Linked DNA regions of Bradyrhizobium diazoefficiens. The protein of the gene in region 2 interacts with the protein of the main gene of each other region in a pairwise test. Links are inferred from orthologs where the notes say so. Each region holds a gene or a part of one and is shown on either strand. Other genes may lie near its edges. The genes, in order: dnaE and JJB99_RS23050.

Region 1 (10,070 bases), 940 kb from region 2 along the record:
CGGGCACCACATAGGTGATGCCCTTCGGGTCCGAATTGGTGTCGACGATCGCGGCGACCGGGATGTTGAGGCGCTGGGCCTCCTGGATCGCGATGTCTTCCTTGTTGGTGTCGATCACGAAGATCAGGTCGGGCAGACCGCCCATGTCCTTGATGCCGCCGAGCGAGCGGTCGAGCTTGTCGCGCTCGCGCTGCAGCGTCAGACGCTCCTTCTTCGTGTAGGAATTGGCTTCGCCGCCCGAGAGCACGTCATCGAGGTGACGCAGGCGCTTGATTGAGGCCGAGATCGTCTTCCAGTTGGTCAGCGTGCCGCCGAGCCAGCGCGAATTGACGAAATACTGCGCGCAGCGCTTGGCCGCGTCCGCGACGCCGTCCTGCGCCTGGCGCTTGGTGCCGACGAACAGGATGCGGCCGCCCTTGGCAACCGTATCGCTGACGGCCTGCAAGGCACTGTGCAGCATCGGCACGGTCTGGGCGAGATCGACGATGTGGATGTTGTTGCGGGTGCCGAAAATGAACGGAGCCATTTTCGGATTCCAGCGGTGAGACTGGTGACCAAAGTGCACGCCAGCTTCGAGCAGCTGACGCATAGTGAAATCGGGTAGCGCCATCGTTCTAATTCTCCGGTTGGTTCCTCCGGAAACGTGTGAGCAAAACGGAGCGTTCTCGCCCCGGCTGCCACCGGACGGCCTTGTGAGCCATGTTTCCGTGTGAGATGGCGCGCTATATAGCGCCATTTCGGCCAGAAGCAAGGAAATAAGGGCCTTTCAGGGCTTTATCGTCCCTGAAAGGCCCGGTCGGGCAATTCCGCCCTGCCCGCTAGCACTTGGGCTGATTGGGCGGGCATCTTTTCGCGGCTGGCGCCGGGGTAGCCGGCCGTGGCGGTGGGGCGGCCGGACGTGGCGGAGGTGGTGGCGCGACCGCCATTCGCGGCGGCGGGGGCGCCGGCCGGGCCACCGGCGGAGGCGGCGCGGGCCGAGCCATTGGCGGTGGCGCGGGCCGTGCGGCTGCAACTGGCGGGCGTGGTGGCGGAGGCGGCGCGGCCACCCGCGGCGGAGGTGGAGGTGCCGGCCTTGCGAGCGCTTGCGGATGCGGCGGGGCCGGCGGCGGCCTCGAGACCTGCGCGGGCGACGGTGTTGCAGGCCGCAGGCTCTGCGGCTTGATGTGCTCCCGCGCAGTGACCGGCGGCGATGGCTGCGTCGGCTTCCCGTTGGTCACGTTCGTCGTGGTCATGGGCGGCTTGCCCGCCGGTGTCGTGGTCGGCGGGGTCACGGCCGGCTCATGCGCCGGCGATTTCCCACGCTCCGCTCGTCCGACTGGCGGCGTCTGCGCCACAGGCGGCTTGGAGGCCGGCAAGGTCGCGGCGCCGGCCGGAGCGGTCGTATTGGCAGGCGCCGTCGCGGTATTGGGACGACCCTGCGGCTGACCATTGGCAGGTGCCGTCGACGTGGTCGGCGCCAGCCGGTTCGGCGCAGTTCCTGCCGCACCCGCCGGTGCAGCCGGCGTGTTCTGGAAGCCCGGAAGCGCATGGCCGGCTGGCGGCGCCGCGGTGGGAGTGACCGCAGTCGGCGTCGTGGTGACCGGCTTCGCCATTATCGCGGCCGGCTTGGCCGTGGGATTGCTGACGAACGCCGCCTGGCTTGGCGTGAGCTGCCGACCGGGGTTGGTCTGGATCGTCATCGCCTGCTGCTTGACGGCGGCGGGCACCGGCGTCAGCGCGCCGGCGCGGCCAGCTCCATTCGCCGCGACGACCGTGGCGGCGGCGATATTCCCGGCCGGCGGCGGGGCCGGTGCCTGGTTGATCACGGTATTGATGACGGTGGTGTTGTGGATGTTGTTGAAGATGATGTTGTTCGGCGGCGGTGCGACATAGACCGGCGGGCTGTAGAACGCCGGGATCGGCACGAACACCGGCTGCGGCAGCACGAACAGCCCGACCACGGGCAGCGGCGGCGGCAATACGACAAAGTCCGGCGGCGGCGGCGGGCAGAAATAGACCGGCGGCGGCGGCGGCGGCACGAAGTCGAACACGGGATCGCTGAAATACAGCACGGGACGATCGACGTAGACGATCTCCTCCGGTGGCGGGGGCGGCACGTCATAGTCCATCATCGCGAACGTCGGCGGCGGCTCGAGCGGCGCCGTCAGGATCGCAAGACGTCGTCGTGCATCGCCCGCATGCGGCCCGCGCGGATAACGGCGCAGATAGGACCAGTAGGCATCCGGCGTGTCGGCGCGATAGGTCCGCCGCCAGGTGATCGCCTCACGGCGCGCCGCCACAATCGCCATCACGCGCTTCGCAAGTGGATCGCCGGGATAGGCCGCGAGAAACTCCTCGTAGGCCGGCAGCGTGTCGCGCGCGAGCGCGGCGGCATAGGCGTCCTGCACGCCGAGATCGCGGATCGGCTTGGCGCGGATCGCCGCGACCTGGTCGGGCGCGGCCGCCGGCGGCGGCGCGTCGGGCCCGCGCTCGAAGAATGAGAACTGCGCCGATATCTTCTGCTCGTCCCACGGTACCTGCGCCCCCTTGGAGGCCTCGTTGACGCGCAGGCGGACGCGGTCGAACACCTCCGGCAGCGACAGCCCGCCGGTGCGGATCATCTCGGCGAGCGATTGTGCATAGATGCCATAGGGCCCCGGCTCTTCGGGCGCGACCGTACCCGGCGCTGCGTTGAAGGCGATCAGCATGTTCGGATCGGGCTCGACCAGAGCGAGCCCGCTCGCGATCGGCTGCTGGCCGCCCTCGATGAAGGGCTGCGCGCGCGCTGCGTCGAGCACGATGATGTTGGCCTTGAGCGGGATGGCGGCAAGCTGGCGGGCATAGTCGCTGATGCGCAGCGCCTCGGTCGGGATGTCGGTGTCGCGGCTGATGTTGGTATCGACCGGGATGAAATAGTTCTCGCCGGCCAGCTGCACGCCATAGCCGGACAGATAGATCATCGCGACGGTGCCGGGTCCGGAAGCCTGCGCCTTCTGGATGAAGTCGCGAAAGCTCTTGCGCAGCGTGTCACCGTCGAGATCGCGGGCGCCGACGACGTCGAAGCCCGCCGCCTGCAGCGTCTGCGCAATCAAGCCGGCATCGTTCGCGGTGGTCGCCAAAGGCGACTTGGCGTAAGCGCCGTTGCCGACCACGAGCGCGATGCGCTTTTCCTGCTGCTGCGCACGCGCCTGATCCGGCGCGCCCGCGGCAAGAACCACGATCGGCAGGAGAAGGCAGATGAAGATCTTGAGCGTCCCACGCATGGCTTGTGCCCGCTTTGTCGTTGAGGTGCCAGCGCGCATCAGACACGCAGCCAGCTGAATGGCAATTGAACGAAAGCCCTGAATGACGAAAAGGCTTGGCTAAGGAAGAGCTTGGATTGAGGCGATGCCATGGCCGGCTTTCCGGCCGGCGTCAGCTCCATGTCAGCCTCGTACCGGCAAAACAGCCGCCGCTGCCCCTCTCCAATTTGCGCAGGGTCGCCGCGCCTCGGGGCCTGCAAAGAACCCGGCAGAAGATGACGTTACAGCTGCTGCACGTCCACGACGCCAGCGACCGCCTTGATGGCACCGGCGATCTGCGGCGAGACCTTGAAGCGCCCGGGCAGCTTCATCTCGACCTCGGTCTCGAGATCGAGCATCATCACCAGCGAGACCTCGCCGTCGCCATTGGAGCGCGGCGCGAGGCCGGGGCTGCCGACTTTCGGCGCGGCACCATTGGTGGCCGCCATCTCGGGGCCGGCGAGCCGCTTGGCAATCGAGTCCAGCGGTTTGGTGTCGCGCAGGAAGATGCGCAGGCCCTTCTGCGTCTTGGCGGCGGCATCGTCGAGCGGCTCGGCATGCAGCACGCGGGCGCGGACGTCTTCGCCCTGCAGCTCGGCACCGAGCTGCAGCAGCACGGCCGCGCCCGGCTCCAGCACGTCGCGGTATTGCGCCAGGCCTTCCGAGAACAGCACCGCCTCGAAGTGGCCCGTGGGATCGGAGAGCCCCATGATGCCCATTTTGTTGCCGGTCTTGGTGCGGCGCTCCATGCGCGACACCACGGTGGCGGCGACCTTGCCAGCTGTGGCGCCGGTCTTCACCGCACGCGAGAACTCGGCCCAGCTCTGCACCCGCAGGCGCTTCAGCACGGTGGCGTAGTCGTCGAGTGGATGGCCCGACAGGAAGAAGCCGATCGCGTCGTATTCGCGGCGGAGCTTTTCGGCCGGCAGCCATGGCTCGATCTGCGGCAGCATGATGGTCGGCGCATCGGCCGAGCTGCCGAACATGTCGTTCTGGCCGATGGTCGCGGCTTCGTGCGCGCGCTGGCAGGCGGCGAGGATCGCATCCGCGCCGGCGAAGACGCGCGCGCGGTTCGGCTCCAGCGTGTCGAAGGCGCCGGCCGCAGCTAAGCTCTCGATGATGCGCTTGTTGATCGCGCGCGGCGACACCCGCGCGGCGAAGTCGGCGAGCGAGGTGAACAGCCCCCGCTTGGTGCGCTCCTCGATGATCTGCTCGATCGCCTGAATGCCGACGCCCTTGAGCGCGGCGAGCGCGTAATAGATGACCTTGTCGCCGACCTCGAAGGTCGCCCCCGAGCGGTTGATGTTCGGCGGCTCGACCTTGATGCCGAGGCGCTGCGCCTCGGAGCGGAATTCGGAGAGCTTGTCGGTGTTGTTCAGATCGAGCGTCATCGACGCCGCGATGAACTCGACCGGGTAATGCGCCTTCATGTAGGCGGTGTGGTAGGACACCAGCGCATAGGCCGCCGCGTGGCTCTTGTTGAAGCCGTAGTCGGCGAACTTCGCCAGCAATTCGAAGATGGTCTCGGCCTGGCCCTTCGGCACGCCGTTCTTGACCGCACCGGCGACGAAGATCTCGCGCTGCTTCTCCATCTCGGCGCGGATCTTCTTGCCCATGGCGCGGCGCAAGAGGTCGGCGTCGCCGAGCGAATAGCCCGACATCACCTGCGCGATCTGCATCACCTGTTCCTGGTAGATGATGACGCCGAAGGTCTCCTTCAGGATCGGCTCCAGCACGGGGTGCAGATATTCCGGCTCCTCGTCGCCGTGCTTGCGCGCACAATAGGTCGGGATGTTCGCCATCGGACCCGGGCGATACAGCGCGACCAGCGCGATGATGTCCTCGAAGCGGTCGGGACGCATGTCGACCAATGCGCGCCGCATGCCCTGGCTTTCAACCTGGAACACGCCAACCACCTCGCCGCGTGCCAGCATCTGGTAGCTTTCGGCATCGTCGATCGGCAGCGTGGCGAGATCGACATCGATGCCGCGCGGCTTGAGCAGTTTGCACGCGACGTCGAGCACGGTCAGCGTCTTCAGGCCGAGGAAGTCGAACTTGACGAGGCCCGCCGGCTCCACCCATTTCATGTTGAACTGGGTCACCGGCATGTCGGATTTGGGATCGCGGTAGAGCGGCACCAGCTCGCTTAGCGGGCGATCGCCGATCACGATGCCGGCGGCATGGGTCGAGGCGTGCCGGGTCAGGCCTTCGAGGCGCTGTGCGATGTCGAAGGCGCGCGCGACCACCGGGTCTTCGTCACGGAACGCCTGAAGCTTCGGCTCGCTCTCGATCGCAGCCGCCAGCGTCACCGGCGCGGCCGGATTCTGCGGCACGAGTTTGGTCAGCTTGTCGACCTGGCCGTAGGGCATCTGCAGCACCCGGCCGACGTCGCGCAGCACGCCGCGCGCCTGCAGCGTGCCGAACGTGATGATCTGCGCGACCTGGTCGCGGCCGTAGCGCTGCTGCACGTAACTGATCACCTCGCCGCGGCGGTCCTGGCAGAAGTCGATGTCGAAGTCCGGCATCGAGACGCGTTCGGGATTGAGGAAGCGCTCGAACAGCAGGCCGAACTTGATCGGGTCGAGGTCGGTGATGGTCAGCGCCCAGGCGACCAGCGAGCCGGCGCCGGAGCCGCGGCCCGGCCCGACCGGGATTCCTTGCGACTTCGCCCATTTGATGAAGTCGGACACGATTAGGAAGTAGCCCGCATATTTCATGCGGGTAATGACGTCGAGCTCGAAAGCCAGCCGCTTGGCGTAGGTTTCCTCCGTCGTGCCCTGCGACAGGCCGTGCACGCGCAGGCGGTTGGCGAGCCCCTCCTCTGCCTGCCGCTTCAGCTCGGCCGCCTCGACCGCGGCCGCATCGGAGCTGCCGGCCGCGCCGACGGTGAAGAACGGCAGGATCGGCTTGCGCGTCATCGGGCGGAACGAGCAGCGCTCGGCGATCTCGACCGTGGAAGCCAGCGCCTCCGGAATGTCGGCGAACAGCACCGCCATCTCGGCGCGGGTCTTGAAGCGGTGATCGGGGGTGAGCTGCACGCGATCGGTCTCGGCGATCAGCCGGCCGCCGGCGATGCATAAGAGCGCATCATGGGCCTCGTAATCATCGGTCGAGGCGAAATACGGCTCGTTGGTCGCGACCAGCGGCAGGCCTTTTGCGTAGGCGATGTCGATCAGCCCGCTCTCGATGCGCCGCTCCTTGTCGATATTGTGGCGCTGCAATTCGATGTAGAACCGGTCGCCGAACAGCCCGGCCAGACGCTCGCAGCGCGCGGCGGCGAGTTCGGCATAGCCGCCGGCCAGCGCCAGCGAGATCGGTCCGTCGGGGCCGCCGGTGAGCGCGATCAGGCCTTCGGTCTCGTTCTCGAGCCAATCGAATTTGATGAACGGCGCATGGCTGTCCGGCGATTCGAGGAACGCGCGCGAGTTCAGCCGCATCAGGCTGCGATAGCCGCGCTCCTGCGCCGCCAGCAGCACCACGCGCGAGGGGCCCATCGCATTGCGCGCGGTCGGATCCTGGTCGCCGAAATCGATCGCGAGCTCGCAGCCGACGATCGGCTGGATGCCGGAGCCCGCCATCTTGTCGGAGAATTCCAGCGCGCCGAACAGATTGTCGGTGTCGGTCAGCGCTAAGGCCGGCTGGTGGTCTTTCTTCGCGAGCTCGGCGAGCTTGGCGATCTTGATCGAGCCCTTGAGCAGCGAATAGGCCGAGTGAACGTGAAGGTGGACAAATCCGGCGCTCGGCATGGTCGCGTGACGGCCTCTTGCAGATGAGATGGGGCGGTCGTCCGCACCGGAGGCATCCTGCACTCGCCCGGCCGACTCGCCCCACAATGGTGGGGGCTCGCCGCGTCAGAGTCCACGCCGCAGCCGCCAATCGGCGGCCTCATCCCGCTTTTCCCCAACGCGGCGCCAAAGGGGGACTAGAGGGGCACGGCTGACTACAGCTGTGGAATCACCTGCGCCCAGATCGCGATCATCCCGACGAACAGCGTGATCGACGCCAGTGCGGCGGCTTCTTCCACGAAAATCCTGAACATGGTCTCGCTCCCTTGCTAGAACGTATGAAGAACATTGTTCTCATTTCGTTCTCAGGAGTCAAGCCATCTGAACCATCCCGCGAGAGAATGGTTAGCTAGCTGAATTCGAACAATAAAAAAGCCCCGGCGCGAGGCCGGGGCTTTTCGACGACCGCTCCTTATGGGGCGATCAGTCTCAGTACCTGCCGATCATCGGGCCGCCGAACTTGTAGTTCAGGCGGACGAGACCCATGTCGACGTCCTGCTTGATGTGGTCGACGGCACCACTGGCGAAGGTGACGTCCTTGCCGCCCAGGAAGATGTGGTTGTACTCGACGCCAACCGACCAGTTCGGCGCGAAGCCCACTTCGAGGCCGGCACCGACCGTGCCGCCCCAACGGGTCGCGCTCGCCGAGTCGAAGCTCGCCCCAGCGGCGGTGAAGACGTCATACTTGCTGCCGACAACCGCCGCGCCGCCCTTCACATAAGCGAGCACGTTGTTCCAGGCGTAGCCGACCTGGCCGGTGATCAGACCGAACGAGTCGATCTTGGTGCGATTGCGGAAGCCGGTCACAGCACTGATGTTGTCGCCCGTGAAGTCGGCCCAGTTGCCCTGGCCTTCCACGCCGAACACCCACTGGCCGGACTGCATGCGATAACCGACCTGACCACCGACGGTGCCGCCGGTCGCATCGTGCGAACCTTCCGGACCGAAGCCGACGAGATCCCAACTGGTGTGCGACGAGGCGCCGCCGCCGTTGATACCGATGTAGAAGCCGCTCCAATCGTAGACCGCGGCGATCGCCGCCGGCGGAGCCTTGGTGTAGGGCCGCGCCGCGAGGTCAGCAGCCACAGCCGGCGCAGCCGCACTGAGCGCGACGAAGCTCACAGCAGCAAGCAACAAATTCTTGTTCATTTGATTCCCGTTCCAGTTTCTTCAGTAGGCCCCCGGGCCGTGGTGTCGTCTTAGCAGTGATCGACGGAATTGCTGTAACCTCGACGCAACAGTCAGGGCCAAAGGCCCCTGCTGCGTTAACGGATGTTTAGCAGCGCGCGCCAGAAACCCTTTGAAACAAGAGTTTTCTGCAGTTCCAATGTCTTCTGCACGAGATACAGTGCGTGGGCGCGCAACAACGTCGCGCGCACATTCGCGTGATTGGAGAACCGAAATGCGTGGACGAATCGCCCTCCCAATTGTCGCCACATTTTCGCTCGCTCTCGCCACATTCGCGCTCGGCGCAAGCACGCCCGCGCGCGCCTTCGGCACCAATCATGCGTTCTGCCTGACGGGCGATGAATGGCCGGGACTGAGCAATTGCAGGTTCGACAGTTACACGCAGTGTCAAGCGAGCGCATCGGGTCGCGCGCTGACTTGCATCGCTAATCCGTACTTTGCAGGCCAAAGCGATGACCCCTACGTCTATCAAAATCGCCCGCGCGTGTCGGCGCCGGGCTATTACCTGCCGCGATGAGAGGCGTCGCGCCCGCCTCACGGTCGTTGCGATCAGTGCGCCCCTCGTTGCAAGCGAGCGGATGGCCACGTCCGAATTGGGACGCTGATATGCGGCAGGCCCGGCGTCGGGGCTCCGGTGTTGACGCAAGCCGATCGCGGTTTAAGTACGACGGATAAATCTTGCAGGGGTGGCGACGTTCGCTGGGCTGGTTCCCGTTGACGCCACCAATGCAGGACATGACAGCTCCGCCTCAAGCGACCTCGCGCCGAGCGATCTCGGCTTCCCCTCGCCTCGCCATTGTCCTGTTCTCGCTCGCAATGGGCGGCTTTGCGATCGGCACCACCGAGTTCGCGTCGATGAGCCTGCTGCCGTTCTTCGCTGCCGATCTCGGGATCGACGAGCCGACCGCGGGACACGCGATCAGCGCCTATGCGCTCGGCGTGGTGCTGGGCGCGCCGCTGATCGCCGTGCTCGGCGCGCGCTTTCCGCGGCGCACGCAGCTCTTGGCGCTGATGCTGGTCTTCGCGATGGGCAACGCACTCACCGCGCTTGCGCCCGGCTTCGGCTTGATGATCGCGGCCCGTTTTCTTTCCGGCTTGCCGCATGGCGCCTATTTCGGCATCGCTGCGCTCGTCGCGGCCTCGCTCGTTCCTTCAGATCGCCGCTCGCAGGCGATCGGCCAGGTGATGCTCGGCCTGACCTGCGCCACCATCATCGGCGTGCCGTTGGCCAACCTGATCGGTCAGGCCGTCGGCTGGCGCGCGAGTTTTGTCCTCGTATCCGTGCTGGCGCTGCTCACGGTGCTGCTGAGCGCCCTGTTCGTACCGCGCGACCAGGCCGGCAAGTCCGATCCGCTGCGCGAGCTCGGAGCACTCCGACGCGGCCGCGTCTGGATTACGCTGGCGATCGGCGCCATCGGTTTCGGCGGCATGTTCGCCGTTTACACTTATCTTGCCACGACACTGATCGAGGTCACCAAAATCAGCACGGCGGTCATCCCGTTCTTCCTGGCGGTGTTCGGCATCGGTGCCACGCTCGGCAACCTGTTCGTGCCACGCTTTGCCGACCGCGCCCTGATGCCGACGGCGGGCATCATCCTGCTGTTCGCCGCGATCGCGCTGCTGCTGTTTCCGCTTGCCGCCGGCAATCCCTGGCTGCTCGCGGCGGACGTCTTCGCCATCGGTGCGAGCGTCTCCCTCGGCGCGATCCTCCAGACACGGCTGATGGACGTCGCCGGCGATGCACAGGCGCTCGCCGCCGCACTGAACCATTCGGCATTCAACACCGCCAATGCGCTCGGTCCTCCGGTCGAGGTCACGTCGAGCGGCGATGCTGCTC
Region 2 (8,924 bases):
GGACACTGGCGCGGCGAAGGCATGGCGCTGGTCGAGGCGGTGAGCTGAAGCGCGTCCGCGCTTTAGCAGGCTATGCTCTACTCATCGGGGGATCGACATGACTGCACCACGCGACAAACTCGGGCGCCCCATCGTCGTCGTCACCGGCATGGGCATCATGACCTCGCTCGGCGCCGGCAAGGCCGACAATTGGGCAAAGCTCGTCGCCGGCGAATCCGGCATCCGCACCATCACGCGCTTTCCGGTCGATGGCCTCAAGACCACGATGGCCGGCACTGTCGATTTCGTTAGTGTCGATCCGTTCTCCTCCACCGGATTGTCCGAACGGATGGCGGAGCTGGTGACGCAGGAAGCGCTCGAGCAGGCCGGCATCGGCGCAAAGGCCGACTTCCCGGGCCCCCTCTTCCTCGCCGTTGCGCCGGTCGAGGTCGAATGGCCGCAGCGCCGCGAGCTCGGCCGCGCCGTCGGCACGACCGACTTCACCTATGACGATCTCTTGCGCATCTCCGGCGGCGGCAAGTACAGCGCCTATCACCACCGCTTCATGTTCGGCTCGGTCGCAGCCTATCTCGCCGAGACCTTCGGCACCAAGGGCTCGCCGATCTCGCTGTCGACGGCATGCGCATCCGGAGCCACCTCGATCCAGCTCGGCGTCGAGGCGATCCGCCGCGGCGAGACCGATGCTGCGCTGTGCGTCGCGACCGACGGCACCGTGAACCCCGAAGCCTTGGTGCGCTTCTCGCTGCTCTCGGCGCTGTCGACCCAGAACGATCCGCCGCAGGCCGCCTCCCGTCCCTTCTCCAAGAACCGCGACGGTTTTGTCATGGCTGAAGGCGCCGGCGCGCTCGTGCTCGAGAGCTATGAAGCGGCAATCGCGCGCGGCGCAAAGATTCTCGGCGTGATCGCCGGCTGCGGCGAGCTCACCGATTCCTTCCACCGCACCCGCTCGTCCCCTGACGGCAAGCCGATCATCGGCTGCATGAACAAGACGCTGGCCGATGCCGGCATGACGCCGGACCAGATCGACCACATCAACGCGCACGGCACCGCGACGCCCGAGAACGACAAGATGGAGTTCAACACGACGTCGGCCGTGTTCGGCGATCTTGCGCAGAAGATCCCGGTCACCTCCAACAAGTCGATGGTTGGCCACACCATCTCGGCCGCAGGCGCGGTCGAGGCGATCTTCTCGCTGCTCACGCTCGAGCATCAGCGCATCCCGCCGACGATCAACTACGACAATCCGGATCCGACGATCCTGTTCGACGTCGTCGGCAACAAGGCGCGCGATGCCCGCGTCACCGCGGTGATGTCGAATTCGTTCGGCTTCGGCGGCCAGAACGCCTCGCTCATCCTGACCCGCGAACCGGCCTGACCGGACGCATGGCGCTGCTTCCTGCGAGCACGAAGGCCCGCGCGCGGGAGCTTGCCAAAACGGTCGGCGGAGGCCTGATCGGCGCCGCCACCGTCGGCATGCTGCGTACCACACGCTATTTCGACCCGGTCAAGACGGCGGATTTTTTCGCGCGGGTGACGAAGCTGATCGGCCCGCGCCTGCGCGAGCATCGCATCGGCCGCGCCAACCTCACCGCGGCGTTTCCCGAGAAGTCGCCGGAGGAGATCGAGCAGATCCTGATGGGCGTGTGGGACAATCTCGGCCGGGTCGGCGCCGAATTCGCTCACATGGACCAGGTTTGGGACTACAATCGCGAGCACCCGGAGAACAGCAGGATCGAGCTGTCCGAGCGCAGCATCGAGCTGTTCGACCAGATCCGTGAGGACGGCAAGCCGGCGCTGATTTTTGCAGCCCATCTCGCCAATTGGGAATTGCCGGCGCTCGCCGCGGTCGCGCATGGGCTCGATGCTGCGATCCTCTACCGCAGGCCGAACATCGCCTCTGCCGACCGCATCATCCAGGAGATGCGCCAGGTCAACATGGGCACGCTGATCCCGGCCGGCCGCGACGCACCGCTCCGGCTCGGGCAGGCGCTGAAAGAGGGCAAGCACGTCGCGATGCTGATCGACCAGTATCTGACCAGCGGCGTCGAGGTCACCTTCTTCGGCCGCAAGACCCGCGCCAATCCGACGCTTGCCCGACTGCTGCGCCAGGTCGAATGCCCAATCCACGGCGTCCGCATCATCCGCCTGCCCGGCGGCCGCTTTCGCGGCGAGCTGACCGAAGAGGTCCAGCCGGTGCGCGGCGCCGACGGCAGGATCGACATCCAGGGCACGATGCAGGCGGTCACGAGCGTGGTGGAGAGCTGGGTCCGCGAGCATCCCGAGCAGTGGCTGTGGCTGCACCGGCGGTGGCGGTAGGCGGGCTGGTCTCTGTTGCCGTCATTCCGGGGCGATGCAAAGCATCGAACCCGGAATCTCGAGATCCGGGTCTGGTGCTTCGCACCATCCCGGAATGACAGCATCAACTACCGCCCCGTCTTCACCTTGGTCCACAGCCGGTTGATGATGCGCTGGGTCGCCGGCTCGCGCGCGGTGATGACGAACAGTTTTGCGAGCGTCGCCTCGTCCGGATAGATGTTCTTGTCGTTCAGAATCTTCGGATCGACCAGCTTCTGGCTGGCGAGGTTGCCGTTGGCGTAGGACAGGAAGTCCGAGTTCTTGGCGGCAACGTCGGGGCGGTAGAGATAGTTGATCAGCTCGTAGGCTTCGTTGACGTTCTTGGCTTCGGCGGGGATCGCGAAATTGTCGAAGAACATCTGCGCGCCCTCCTTCGGGATCGCATAGCCGATCTCGATGCCGCTCTTGGCTTCCGCCGCGCGGGCGCGGGCCTGCATGATGTCGCCGGACCAGCCGACCACGAAGCAAATCTCGCCGGTCGCAAGCGCGCTCAGGTATTCGGAGGAGTGGAACTTGCGCACGAAGGGGCGGACTTTTGCGACGATTTCGGCGGCCTTCTCCAGGTCAGCCTGCTTGGTCGAGTTGGGATCCAGCCCGAGATAGTTCAGGGCCGCGGGAAAGATGTCGTCGGCGGAGTCGAGCATGTGGACGCCGCAGTCTTTGAACTTCGCCAAGTTCTCCGGCTTGAAGACGATATCCCAGCTGTCGATCTTCGCGTCCGCTCCCAGGATCGCCTTCGCCTTGGCGACGTTGTAGCCGATGCCCGTCGTGCCCCACATGTAGTTGGCGGCGAAATCGTTGCCGGGATCGTAGGTCGCAAGGTGCTTGGTCACCATCGGCCAGGCGTTGCTAAGGTGCGGCAGCTTCGACTTGTCGAGCTTCTGGAAGATGTTCGCCTTGATCTGGCGCTGCAGGAAATAGGCCGTGGGCACCACGACATCGTAGCCGGACTTGCCGGCCATCAGGCGCGTCTCCAGCGTCTCGTTGGCATCGAAGGTGTCATAGACCACCTTGATGCCGGTCTCCCTGGTGAAGGCCTCGAGGACACCTGGCGCCATGTAGTTGGACCAGTTGTAGAAGTTGACGACCCGCTCGTCGGCCCCGGCGGGGGCGGAGAGCAACGTCAGCGCCGCGGCGATTGCGAAACCAAGGCCAAATCCGCAGCGGCTGACGTTCGTCATCCTCCCTACCTCTTGCGACCGCGCACCGCGTCCGACAGCCGCTCCAGTGCCGTGTCGAGCGTCTCGTCTTTCTTGGCAAAGCAGAAGCGCACCACTGATGTCACCGGGTCCTGCTCGTAGAACGCCGAGACCGGGATCGCTGCCACCTTGTAATCCTTCACGATGCGCCAGCAGAACTCGGTGTCGCTCTCGTTCAAGCCCAGCGGCGACAGGTCGACGGTGAGGAAGTAGGTGCCCTGCGACCTCAGGACGGGGAAGCCGAGACTCTCGAGGCCCCTGGTGAGGCGGTCCCTGCTCCGGGTCAGGTCCTTGCGCATCGACAGGAAGTAGTCGTCGGACTTACCGAGACCGTAGGCGACGGCGGCCTGCAGGTTCGGCGCGGTGGTGAAGGTCAGGAACTGGTGCACCTTGGCGGCGACGCGCAAGAGCTGTGGCGCGGCGCAGACAAAGCCGATCTTCCAGCCCGTGAGCGAAAAGATCTTGCCGGCCGAGCCGACCTTGATGGTCCGCTCGCGCATGCCGGGGATGGTGATCAGCGGGGTATGCTTGTGCTCGTCGAAGGTGACATGCTCCCAGACCTCGTCGCAGATCGCGATGGCGTCGAACTCCTGGCAATAGCGCGCCAGCAACTCAAGGTCCTCGCGCGGATAGACCACCGCGCTGGGATTCAGGGGATTGTTGAACAGCACCGCCTTGGTCTTTGAATTGAAGACGCTTTTCAGCATGTCCTCATTCAAGCGCCAGTGCGGCGGCTCGAGCCGGACGAGGCGCGGAATGCCGCCGGCCTGGCGGATGATCGGCAGGTAGGAATCGTAGACCGGCTGGAAGCAGACTACCTCGTCGCCGGGCTGCACCACCGCGAGGATGGCCGAGGTCAGCGCCTCGGTGCCGCCGGAGGTCACCATCACCTCGCTCATCGGGTCGAGCTTGAGACCGTGCCAGTGGCCGTAATGGGTCGCGATCGCCTGGCGCAGCTCTGGCAGGCCCATCATCGATGGATACTGGTTGTACCCGTTTAGCGACGCCTCGGCCGCGGCGCGGCGGATGTCCTCGGGGCCGGGATCGTCGGGGAAGCCCTGGCCGAGATTGATGGCATTGTTGTCGCGCGCGGCTTGCGACATCGCCTCGAAGATGGTGACGGGCAGGTCCGCGAAGACCTTGTTCAGGGACGAGCTTTTGGACATCGGGCCGATCAGCCGCCGACCTTGCTGGGAAGACCTGCCGCCTTCCAGCCGAGCATGCCGCCGGCCAGATGCTTGTCATAAGGCAAACCCGCCGCCTGCGCCGCGAGCGAGGCGGTCACCGAGCGCTTGCCCGAGCGGCAGGCGAACACGACCTCCTTGCCTTGCGGGTCGGGGATCGCCTTGGGGTCGAAGGTCGAGAGCGGTACGACGACGCCATACGGATAGGCCTCGGCCTGGACCTCGTTCGGCTCGCGGACGTCGACGAGCAGATAGCGGCCCTCCTCGACACCCTTGGAGACCTCCTCCGGGGTCAGATCCTGCACTTGATTTGCCACTTCATCCTCCAACGTCGCAGCCGCATGCCGGGGCGATCCCGGCCGGCGGGCAAACTCGCCTCTCGGCTCACGAAAATCAAGCGCTACAAAGGCTTGAGCCGCGCGGCGCAAGTTAAAGCTAAATCGCAGCGACTTGAAGGGGCGGTTTGAGGGACTTCAACTCTCTCATCAGGTTCGGTGTCATTCCCCGCGAAGGCGGGGAATCCAGTAGGCCGCGGCTTATCGGTTCAATCACAACCGTCTCGGAGTACTGGATCGCCCGGTCAATGCCGGGCGATGACAGCAGTGGAAGCCGCTAGATCGTCACCTGGGTGCCGACCTCGACCACGCGGCCGCTGGGGATCTGGAAATAGTCGGTGGCGTCGTTGGCGGAGCGGCTGAGCGAGATGAACAGCCGGTCCTGCCAGCGCGGCATGCCGGAATGGGCGGCGGGCTTGAGCGCCCGGCGCGACAGGAAGAACGAGGTCGACATGATGTCGAACTGCCAGCCGAGCTTGCGGGCGATGGCGAGGGCCTTCGGCACGTTGGGCGATTCCATGAAGCCGAACTTCAGCGTCACCTTGGAGAAGGTGGGCGAGATCTGCTCGAGCTTGACGCGCTCGGCCGGATCGATGCGCGGGGTCTGCGCGGTCTCGATGGTGAGGATGACGTTCTTCTCATGCAGCACCTTGTAGTGCTTTAGGCTATGCATCAGCGCCGTCGGCGCGCTGAGGGGGTCCGAGGTCAGGAACACGGCGGTGCCAGGCACGCGCTGCGGCGGCCGCTTCTCCAGCATGGCGACGAGGTCGGCGAGCGGGAACTCCAGCTTGCGCGACTTCTCGAACAGCAGCCGGCTGCCGCGCCGCCACGTGTACATCATGAGGATCATCAGCGCGCCGAGCGCCAGCGGCACCCAGCCGCCCTCGAATACCTTGAGCAGATTGGCGGCGAGGAAGGTCAGGTCGAGGAACAGGAAGGGGACGATCAGCGCGGCGGCAGCGACCGGCGACCAGCGCCAGGCCTTCCAGATCACGACGAAGCCCATCATCGCCGTGACCACCATGGTGCCGGTGACGGAGATGCCGTAGGCCGAGGCCAGCGCGCTGGAGGAACGGAACAGCAGCACCAGCAGCACCACCGCGACCAGCAGCAGCTGGTTGATGCGCGGGATGAAGATCTGGCCGGAATGGGCTTCCGACGTATGGCGAATTTCGAAGCGCGGCAGCAGGCCGAGCTGGATCGCCTGGCGCGTCAGCGAGTAAGCGCCAGTGATGACCGCCTGGCTGGCGATGACGGTGGCCATGGTGGCGAGCACGACCATGCCGCCGCGCACCCAGCCCTGCGGAAACAGCTGAAAGAACGGGCTCTCGAGCGCGCCGGGATCGCCGAGGACAAGAGCGCCCTGCCCCAGATAGTTCAGCGCCAGCGACGGCAGCACGATGAAGAGCCAGGCGGTCTGGATCGGCCGCTTGCCGAAATGCCCGAGGTCGGCGTAGAGCGCCTCGGCGCCGGTGACGGCGAGGAACACCGCGCCCAGCGTCACGAAGCCGATGATGCCGTGGTGGAGCATGAACGACACGGCATAGAGCGGGTTCAGCGCGAACAGCACCTGCGGCTGCTGCATGATCGGGTGGATCGCCGCGATCGCGATCACCGCGAACCAGACGCACATGATTGGGCCAAAGAAAGCCGCAACGCGCGCCGTGCCGCGTGACTGCACGGCGAACAGGCAGACCAGGATCACCACCGTCAGCGGAACGATATAGGGCTCGAATGTCAGCGTGACGTCCTTCATGCCTTCGATCGCCGACAGCACCGAAAGCGCCGGCGTGATCACGGCGTCGCCGTAGAACAGGGCGCCGGAAATGATGCCGAGCAGGACGATGGTCGCCCCGCCGGTGCCGACCGCGCGCTGGGCCAGCGCCATCAGCGCCAGCGTGCCGCCCTCGCCGTTGTTGTCGGCGCGGAGCAGGATCACGACGTATTTGAGCGTCACCACGACGATCAGCGCCCACAGGATCAGGGAGAGCACGCCCAGCACGGCTGCCGGCGTGGCAACCCCTTCGGCGCCCGAAGCCGCCGTCACCGCCTCGCGGAACGCGTAGAGCGGGCTGGTGCCGATATCGCCATAGACCACGCCGATGCTGCCGAGCGTCAGCGCGCCGAAGCCGGCGGTGGTGTGGGCATCGCCATGCCCATTGGCCGCCGCCGTTTCCGGGGCGGAAATCGCTACGTCGCTAATCATGGGAAAGCCCGATGGCCTCTAAAGATGCTTCACTGCACAACGGCGGAAGAGCGCGCGGCTTATAGTCCTGCGCTGCCGGCATAGCCTAGCCCGATTCTGGGCCCTCGCCATGCGAATTTCGCATGGGTTCGGCAGTTGCGTTTTCAAATAGTCACTTGGGTTCCGACTTCAACCACCCGCCCGGTGGGAATCTGGAAATAGTCGGTGGCATCGTTCGCGGACCGGCTCAGGGCGATGAACAGATGGTCCTGCCACAGCGGCATGCCCGACTGCGCCGAGGCCTTCAGCGATCTCCGCGACACGAAGAACGATGTCGACATGATGTCGAACTGCCAGCCCTGCTTACGCGCGATTGCCAGCGCCTTCGGCACGTTGGGCTGCTCCATAAAGCCGAAGCGCAGGCGGACCTTCGAGAACTTGTCGCTGATCTTCTCCATCCGGAAGCGTTCGGACAGATCGACCCGCGGCGTATGCGCGGTCTCAATGGTCAGGATCACGTTGTGCTCGTGCAGCACCTTGTTGTGCTTGAGATTGTGCAGCAGCGCGGTCGGCACGAAAGCGGGATCGCTGGTCAGGAACACCGCGGTGCCCTTGACGATATGCGGCGGCCGCTTCTCCAGGCTGCGGATCAGATCGTCGAGCGGCACCTCGATCCGGCGCGTCTTCTGGATCAGGATGCCGGTCCCCTTGCGCCAGGTCCAGATCGTCCCGGCCATAGCCGCGCCGAACAGCAGCGGCACCCAGGCGCCTTCGAGCAGCTTGAGCAGGTTGGCGCTGAAGAAGGTCATGTCGACCATGACGAAGGGCAGGATCACGACCGCGGCGGTCGCGGCGCGCCAATTCCACAGCTTCCAGATCACGAGGAAGCCCATGATGCCGTCGGCCACCATGGTGGTGGAGACCGCGATGCCATAGGCCGATGCCAGGTTGCTGGGCGTGTGGAACAGCAGCACCAGCAGCATCACGCCGATCAGCAGAAGCCGGTTCACCCGCGGCAGATAGATCTGGCCGGCATGGGTTTCGGAGGTGTAGCGCACCTCGAAGCGCGGCAGCAGGCCGAGCTGCACGGCCTGATAGACCAGCGAATAGGCGCCGGTGATCACCGCCTGGCTCGCGATCACGGTGGCGGCGGTCGCAAGGCCGACCAGCGGCAGCACCAGATGCTCGGGCACCATGCGGTAGAAGGAATGCTCGATCGCGCTGGGATCGGACAGCACCAGCGCGCCCTGCCCGAAATAGTTGATCAGCAGCGAGGGCAGCACGAAGAACATCCAGGCCGACTGGATCGGCTTGCGGCCGAAATGGCCGAGATCGGCGTAAAGCGCCTCGCCGCCGGTGACCGCCAGGAACACGGCGCCCAGCGTCACCAGGCCGATCGTGCCGTGCGACAGCAGGAATTGCAGCGCGTAATAGGGATTGATCGCCGCCAGCACCGACGGATCGTCGGCGATGTGGACGGCGCCCAGCACCGCCAGCACCGCGAACCAGACCACCATCACCGGGCCGAATGCAGAGGCCACCAGCGCCGTGCCTTTGCTCTGCACCGCGAACAGCAGCGCCAGGATCAGGACCGTGAGCGGCACGACATAATGCTCGAACGCAGGCGTTGCGAGCTTCAGTCCGTCGACCGCCGACAGCACCGAGA

Evidence for each region.
Region 1: the proteins of JJB99_RS23050 (region 2) and dnaE interact in binary tests that used the Escherichia coli proteins (3 or more experiments, as listed by UniProt). The link is inferred for Bradyrhizobium diazoefficiens from one-to-one orthologs.

Annotation. Positions count from the first base shown.
Region 1 is NZ_CP067100.1:3,873,880-3,883,949, reverse strand. Bases 3,303-7,347 are described here. They hold dnaE (DNA polymerase III subunit alpha), read right to left. Parts: upstream 7,007-7,347; coding sequence 3,503-7,006; downstream 3,303-3,502. In the rest of the region: JJB99_RS18390 (30S ribosomal protein S2), read right to left, coding at 1-610; JJB99_RS18385 (caspase family protein), read right to left, coding at 819-3,242; JJB99_RS18375 (outer membrane protein), read right to left, coding at 7,475-8,194; JJB99_RS18370 (DUF3551 domain-containing protein), read left to right, coding at 8,448-8,750; JJB99_RS18365 (MFS transporter), read left to right, coding at 8,969-10,070. UniProt on the Escherichia coli protein: DNA polymerase III is a complex, multichain enzyme responsible for most of the replicative synthesis in bacteria. This DNA polymerase also exhibits 3' to 5' exonuclease activity. The alpha chain is the DNA polymerase catalytic subunit.
Region 2 is NZ_CP067100.1:4,812,284-4,821,207, forward strand. What follows is about bases 2,632-5,530. They hold JJB99_RS23050 (aminotransferase), read right to left. Parts: upstream 4,721-5,530; coding sequence 3,542-4,720; downstream 2,632-3,541. Other genes in these bases: JJB99_RS23045 (polyamine ABC transporter substrate-binding protein), read right to left, coding at 2,632-3,536; JJB99_RS23055 (rhodanese-like domain-containing protein), read right to left, coding at 4,729-5,055; JJB99_RS23060 (potassium transporter Kup), read right to left, coding at 5,351-5,530. Also shown: JJB99_RS23030 (beta-ketoacyl-ACP synthase), read left to right, coding at 1-48; JJB99_RS23035 (beta-ketoacyl-ACP synthase), read left to right, coding at 98-1,375; JJB99_RS23040 (lipid A biosynthesis lauroyl acyltransferase), read left to right, coding at 1,384-2,316; more of JJB99_RS23045, read right to left, coding at 2,424-2,631; more of JJB99_RS23060, read right to left, coding at 5,531-7,279; JJB99_RS23065 (potassium transporter Kup), read right to left, coding at 7,423-8,924. UniProt on the Escherichia coli protein: Shows aminotransferase activity with methionine and histidine as substrates, and to a lesser extent also with phenylalanine.